2 linked regions of the Minwuia thermotolerans genome follow. The protein of the gene in region 1 interacts with the protein of each later gene in a pairwise test. Links are inferred from orthologs where the notes say so. Each region holds a gene or a part of one and is shown in the gene's direction. Other genes may lie near its edges. The genes, in order: uvrA and uvrB.

Region 1 (3,787 bases):
CTCGCGCCGTTCGCCGGAGTTCCTGTCACGCCACTGCTCGGACGTGGCGAGGCGCAGGTTCACCACCGGATTGCCGTCGTTCATGCGGCGCACTTCCGGGTCGGCGCCCAGATTGCCCACCAGAATGACCTTGTTCACCCCTGCCATGTTCAGCCCTCCGCGCCGGAATCGATTCTGCCCCGAGTCTTAGCCCCTCGCGGCGGCGGACGCCACCGGCTTGCGACGGCCCGCCGGGGGGCGGCTGATCGGCGCACGCCACCGGGGAACGGTCCAAAACCGGCTCCGCGCCCTATATTGTCATGAGACGCGCCGAAGGTCTGGTCCGGCCCGGCGAGGCGCGATAGGTTTTCCATTCGTTCCGCTTTCTCCGGCAGATGGTGTTTCATGCAGAAGGTCATCAGTGTCCGCGGCGCCCGCGAGCACAATCTGAAGGGCATTGACGTCGACATTCCCCGCGACCGGCTGGTGGTGATCACCGGGCTGTCGGGTTCGGGCAAGTCGTCGCTGGCCTTCGACACCATCTACGCCGAAGGGCAGCGCCGCTATGTCGAGAGCCTTTCGGCCTATGCGCGCCAGTTCCTGGAACTGATGCAGAAGCCGGACGTCGACCACATCGAGGGGCTGAGCCCGGCCATCTCCATAGAGCAGAAAACGACGTCGAAGAATCCGCGCTCCACCGTCGGCACGGTGACCGAGATCCATGACTACATGCGCCTGCTCTGGGCCCGGATCGGCATCCCCTACTCGCCCGCGACCGGCGAGCCGATCGAGAGCCAGACGGTCAGCCAGATGGTCGACCGGGTGATGGCCATGGAGGAAGGCACGCGGCTCTACCTGCTGGCGCCCATGGTGCGCGGCCGCAAGGGCGAGTACCGCAAGGAGTTCAGGGATCTCAGGAAGGGCGGCTTCCAGCGCGTCAAGGTCGACGGCGAGCTCTACGACATCGAGGACGTGCCGGCGCTCGACAAGAAGCTCAAGCACGACATCGAGGTGGTGGTCGACCGCATCGTCGTCCGCGACGACATCGCCACCCGCCTCGCCGACAGCTTCGAGACCGCGCTGGCCCTGGCCGAGGGCATCGCCATTGCCGAGAACGCCGACGGCGGCGAGCGGACCGTCTTCTCGGCCAAGTTCGCCTGCCCGGTCTCCGGCTTCACCATCGAGGAGATCGAGCCCCGGCTGTTCAGCTTCAACAACCCCTTCGGCGCCTGTCCGGCCTGCGACGGCCTGGGCACGGAGATGTATGTCGACGCCGACCTCGTGGTCCCCGAGAAGGACCTGAGCCTGCGTGCCGGCGCCATCGCGCCCTGGTCGAAGACGACCTCGCCCTACTACATGCAGACGCTGGACAGCATCCTGCGCCATTTTGGCCAGTCCATGACCACGCCCTGGGAGGAGCTGCCCGAGGCGGTGCGGGACGTCATCCTGTTCGGCTCGGGCAAGGAGCAGATCGAGTTCCGCTATGACGACGGCCTGCGCAGCTACAAGACGGCCAAGGGCTTCGAAGGCGTCGTCCGCAATCTGGAGCGGCGCTGGCGCGAAACCGATTCGGCGCGCATGCGCGAGGAGATCGAGACCTATCAGGCGAAGACCGCCTGCTCGGTCTGCGGCGGGTACCGGCTGAAGCCCGAGGCGCTGGCGGTGAAGATCAACGGCCTGCATATCGGCCAGGCCTCGGAATTCTCCATCAAGGGGGCGGCGGAGTGGTTCGGCGGGCTGGAGCCGAAGCTGACCCCGAAACAGCGGGAGATCGCCGAACGTATCCTGAAGGAAATCAACGAACGCGTCGGCTTCCTCAACAATGTCGGCCTGGAATACCTGACGCTGAGCCGCAATTCCGGCACGCTGTCGGGCGGCGAGAGCCAGCGGATCCGTCTGGCCAGCCAGATCGGGTCCGGCCTCACAGGCGTGCTCTACGTGCTCGACGAGCCCTCCATCGGCCTGCACCAGCGCGACAATGGCCGCCTGCTGGAGACGCTGAAGAACCTGCGCGATCTCGGCAATACGGTGATCGTCGTGGAGCACGACGAGGAAGCCATCCTGTCGGCCGACCACGTCATCGACATCGGCCCGCTGGCCGGCGCCCATGGCGGCGAACTGATCGCCGAGGGCACGCCCGAGCGGATCATGCAGACCGAGGCCTCGATCACCGGCCAGTATCTCGCCGGCATCGCCCAGGTGCCGGTGCCGCAGCGGCGCCGCGAAGGCCACCGGGACCGCTTCCTGCGCATTGTCGGCGCCACCGGCAACAACCTGAAGAACGTCACCGCCACCCTGCCGCTCGGCGCCTTCGTCTGCATCACGGGCGTTTCGGGATCGGGCAAGTCGACGCTGACCATCGAGACGCTCTACAAGGCGCTGGCGCGGCGGCTGCACGGCGCCAAGGCCGCACCGGCGCCGCATCAGCGCATCGACGGCCTGGAATGGCTGGACAAGATCATCGACATCGACCAGTCGCCCATCGGCCGCACCCCGCGCTCCAATCCGGCGACCTATACCGGCGCCTTCTCGCCGATCCGCGACTGGTTCGCGGAACTGCCCGAGGCCAAGGCGCGCGGCTACAAGCCCGGGCGGTTCAGCTTCAACGTCAAGGGCGGGCGCTGCGAGGCCTGCCAGGGCGACGGGCTGATCAAGATCGAGATGCACTTCCTGCCCGACATCTACGTCACCTGCGACGTCTGCAAGGGCCGGCGCTACAACCGCGAGACCCTCGACATCCTGTTCAAGGGCAAGTCGATCTCCGACGTGCTGGAGATGACCGTCGAGGAGGGCCAGGAGTTCTTCAAGGCGGTGCCGGCGGTGCGCGAGAAGCTGGACACGCTGATGCGCGTCGGCCTCGGCTACATCAAGATCGGCCAGCAGGCGACGACGCTCTCGGGCGGCGAGGCCCAGCGCGTGAAGCTGGCCAAGGAACTGTCGAAACGGGCCACGGGCCGCACGCTCTACATCCTGGACGAGCCGACCACAGGCCTGCATTTCGAGGACGTGCGGAAGCTGCTGGAAGTGCTGCAGGCGCTGGTCGACAGCGGCAATTCGGTGCTCGTCATCGAACACAACCTGGAAGTCATCAAGACCGCCGACTGGATCGTCGACATCGGCCCGGAAGGCGGCGACGGCGGCGGCGAGATCGTCGCCTGCGGCACGCCCGAGGAAGTCGCCACGGTCGCCGAGAGCCACACCGGCCGCTATCTGGCCGAAGTGCTGGCCCGGCGCGCGTCGAAGGCGCTGCCGGCGCCGAAGAAAGCGCGGACGCGGAAGCGGCGCAACGCCGCCTGAATCAGGCCGCGGTGCGGCGGAGGGGAACGAGATGGCGGAGACGGAATCCTTCGGCCTGGAAGGCAAGGCGGCGCTGGTCGTCGGCGGCGGCGCGGCGGGCGACGGCATCGGCAATGGCCGGGCGGCGGCGATCCTGCTGGCCCGCGCCGGCGCGCGCGTGATGGTCGCCGACCGCGACAGGGCGCTGGCCGAGCGCACGGCGGAAATGATCCGGGGCGAGGGCGGCGAGGCCCGCGCCTTCGAGGCCGACGCCACCGACGAAGCACAGTGCGAGGCCATGGTGCGGGCGACGCTGGATGCCTTCGGCCGGCTCGATGCCCTCGACAACAATGTCGGCATCGGCAGCCGCGGCAGCGTCGTCGCCACCAGCCAGACCGACTGGGAGCGGGTGATGCGGGTCAATGTCGAGACCATGTTCCTGGTCTCCAAGCACGCCATCCCGGCCATGATAGAGAGCGGCGGCGGCGCCATCGTCAACGTCTCGTCGATCTCGGCGCTCAGGCCGCGCGGT
Region 2 (3,344 bases), on another replicon or contig:
TGCGGCCCTTGGTGACCCTGAGCAGGTCGTCGAAATACTCGTCTTCGGAATAGGCGCCGGTGAGCGGCCCCAGCGGGCCTTCATGCATGCAGCGGAAATTGCGGGTGTGGCGGCTGTTGCCGCCGCGCCAGTCTCGCGGCGCGCTCTCCACGATCAGGACCTTCGCGCCGCGTTCCGCAGCGGTGATGGCGGCGCACAGCGCGGCATTGCCGCCGCCCGCCACCAGCACGTCCCAGTCCGTCTCCGCCCACCCCGCCTGCATGGCGGCGGAGTGTGCCCTCGCGCAACGGCATGCGACAAGGGCAAAGGTCGGCCGGCAGTTTGAAAAGCCCCCTCCCGGCCCGCTTGCGCGGGTCCACCCTCCCCCTTGGCCAAGGGGGAGGGCCGGGGCGGGGGATCGTTCCAACTTTCGATCGAGCAGACCGCCACGGGGAACAGAAGTCGTCCGGCGGCCCTTTTCGAACGCCCACCGCTGACGCATATTGGCCCCCATGGCGACCTCCCTCGGACAGATCGACAGTTCCTTCCAGCGCGCGCTGCAGGAGGCGGAGGCCCCCGTCTGGCTGCCGGAGCGGCCGGAACGGCCCGAGAAGAGCGAGGGCGGGCGGCGGCTGCAGATCGCCTCGGACTACGAGCCCGCTGGCGACCAGCCCCAGGCCATCGCCGAGCTCGTCGCCGGCGCCCGCAACGGCGACCGCGACCAGGTGCTGCTGGGCGTCACCGGTTCGGGCAAGACCTTCTCCGTCGCTCATGTCATCCAGGAGGTGCAGCGGCCGGCGCTGGTGCTCGCGCCCAACAAGACCCTGGCGGCGCAGCTCTACGGCGAGATGAAGTCGTTCTTCCCCGAGAACGCGGTGGAGTATTTCGTCAGCTATTACGACTACTACCAGCCGGAGGCCTATGTCCCGCGCACGGACACCTATATCGAGAAGGACGCCTCCATCAACGAGCAGATCGACCGCATGCGCCACGCCGCGACGCGGGCGCTGCTGGAGCGCGACGATGTCATCGTCGTGGCCTCGGTCTCCTGCATCTACGGCATCGGCTCGGTCGAGACCTATTCCGACATGACCATGACGCTGAAGCGGGGCCAGCGCATCGACCAGCGCGCCCTGCTGCAGCGGCTGGTCGAACTGCAGTACCGGCGCAACGACGCCGCTTTCCAGCGCGGCGCCTTCCGGGTGCGCGGCGACACGGTCGAGGTCCATCCCAGCCATCTGGAGGACCGGGCCTGGCGGTTCAGCCTGTTCGGCGACGAGATCGAGGAGATCGTCGAGTTCGATCCGCTGACGGGTTCGAAATCGCAGGCCCTCGACGACATCAAGCTCTACGCCAACAGCCACTACGTCACGCCCCGGCCGACGCTGCAGCAGGCGGCCAAACACATCCAGGCGGAGCTGAAGGTGCGGCTGGAGCAGCTCCACGGCGAAGGCAAGCTGCTGGAGGCGCAGCGCCTGGAGCAGCGCACCATGTTCGACCTGGAGATGATGCAGGCCACCGGCTCCTGTCCCGGCATCGAGAACTATTCGCGCTATCTCACCGGCCGCCCGCCCGGGGCGCCGCCGCCGACGCTGTTCGAGTACCTGCCGGAGAACGCGCTGCTGATCGTCGACGAGAGCCACGTCACCGTGCCGCAGATCGGCGGCATGTTCCGCGGCGACTTCCGCCGCAAGTGGACGCTGTCGGAATTCGGCTTCCGCCTGCCGTCCTGCGTCGACAACCGGCCGCTGAAGTTCGACGAGTGGAACGCCATGCGCCCGCAGACGCTCTATGTCTCGGCGACGCCCGGCGCGTGGGAGCTGGAGCGCACCGAGGGCGTCATCGTCGAGCAGGTCATCCGCCCGACCGGCCTGGTCGACCCGCCGACCTTCGTCCGTCCCGTCGCCGACCAGGTCGACGACCTGATGGCGGAGGCCCGCGAATGCGCGGCCAAGGGCCAGCGCGTCCTCGTCACCACCCTGACCAAGAAGATGGCCGAGGATCTGACCGAGTATCTGCACGAGAACGGCGTGAAGGTGCGCTATCTCCACTCCGACATCGACACGCTGGAGCGGATCGAGATCATCCGCGACCTCCGCCTCGGCGTCTTCGACGTGCTGGTCGGCATCAACCTGCTGCGGGAGGGACTGGACATCCCCGAATGCGGCCTCGTCGCCATCCTGGATGCGGACAAGGAGGGTTTCCTGCGCTCCGAGACCTCGCTGGTGCAGACCATCGGCCGCGCGGCGCGCAATGTCGACGGCCGCGTCATCCTCTACGCCGACAAGATGACCAACAGCCTGACCCGGGCGCTGGACGAGACCGAGCGCCGCCGCAACAAGCAGATCGCCTACAACGAGAAGCACGGCATCACGCCGCAGTCGATCCGCAAGAACATCTCCGACGTGATGCAGAGCGTCTACGCCCGCGATTCCCTGACCGTGGAGATCGACGACGACACGCCGATCCTGACGGGCAAGGACCTGAAGGCGGTGATCGCCGACCTGGAGAAGCGCATGCGCGAAGCCGCCGCCGACCTGGAGTTCGAGGAGGCGGCGAAGCTGCGCGACCAGATCAAGCACCTGGAGGCCGCAGAGCTGGAGATCGCCGCCGACCCGATGGCGCGGCCGAAGGGGCTGGCGGAGGCCATGGCCTCCTACGCTCCCGGCGCGACGAAGGGCAAGGGCGGGGCAAAGGACGGCAAGTCGGGCCGCTACAGCCGCGGCCGCACGAAATCCGGCCGCCCCGGCGCCAGGCCCTCGGTCAAGAGCCGGAAGCGGTAGGTGATCCACCGCATCGATTGCGTCACCGCGCTGGAGCCGGGGGACGCCATGTCCCGCATCCGCGACTGCATCTCCCGCGTCGAGGGCCGCATCGCCGACCAGCGCCGCGCCGGGGGCAAGGGCGCGGCCTTCAGCTTCCACCTGCCCGACGACCGCTTCGAGGACCTGCTGGACGGCCTGCCGGAACTGGCCGTCTATGTCGAGCGCGCCGCCGGCCCCGAGCGCGTCCGCTTCCGCGAGATCCGCTGCCGACTGGCGCTGGTGTTCTCGGAAGGGTGAAGCGAGTCGCTAAACGACAGCATACACCGCTGGTCATGCCCGCCTGCGTGCGGGCATCCGGTTGCTCTGGCCGAGGCAAGGCGCGAACGCATCAGAACGCGCTCACGGCCAGCCCGGATCCCCGCACAAGGCGGGGATGACAATGAGTAGGCGGGCCTTTCCGGACTTGTGCGGATTCTCAGGCCGACGCAGCATCCACTGATGGCTCGGGACCGCCTCGTCTACATCCTCACCGACCACCGGAACGGGACGTTCTATGTCGGGATGACGAACGACCTCGTGCGGCGCATGGAACAGCACCGC

The links.
Region 2: the proteins of uvrA (region 1) and uvrB interact in binary tests that used the Escherichia coli proteins (3 or more experiments, as listed by UniProt). The link is inferred for Minwuia thermotolerans from one-to-one orthologs.

Annotation. Positions count from the first base shown.
Region 1 is NZ_PIGG01000009.1:26,775-30,561, reverse strand. What follows is about bases 1-3,476. They hold uvrA (excinuclease ABC subunit UvrA), read left to right. Parts: upstream 1-384; coding sequence 385-3,276; downstream 3,277-3,476. Other genes in these bases: CWC60_RS01035 (SDR family NAD(P)-dependent oxidoreductase), read left to right, coding at 3,308-3,476; ssb (single-stranded DNA-binding protein), read right to left, coding at 1-147. Also shown: more of CWC60_RS01035, read left to right, coding at 3,477-3,787. UniProt on the Escherichia coli protein: The UvrABC repair system catalyzes the recognition and processing of DNA lesions. UvrA is an ATPase and a DNA-binding protein. A damage recognition complex composed of 2 UvrA and 2 UvrB subunits scans DNA for abnormalities.
Region 2 is NZ_PIGG01000034.1:20,522-23,865, forward strand. What follows is about bases 94-3,126. They hold uvrB (excinuclease ABC subunit UvrB), read left to right. Parts: upstream 94-491; coding sequence 492-2,762; downstream 2,763-3,126. Other genes in these bases: tcuA (FAD-dependent tricarballylate dehydrogenase TcuA), read right to left, coding at 94-262; CWC60_RS10805 (DUF4349 domain-containing protein), read left to right, coding at 2,763-3,041. Outside these bases: more of tcuA, read right to left, coding at 1-93; CWC60_RS10810 (GIY-YIG nuclease family protein), read left to right, coding at 3,243-3,344. UniProt on the Escherichia coli protein: The UvrABC repair system catalyzes the recognition and processing of DNA lesions. A damage recognition complex composed of 2 UvrA and 2 UvrB subunits scans DNA for abnormalities.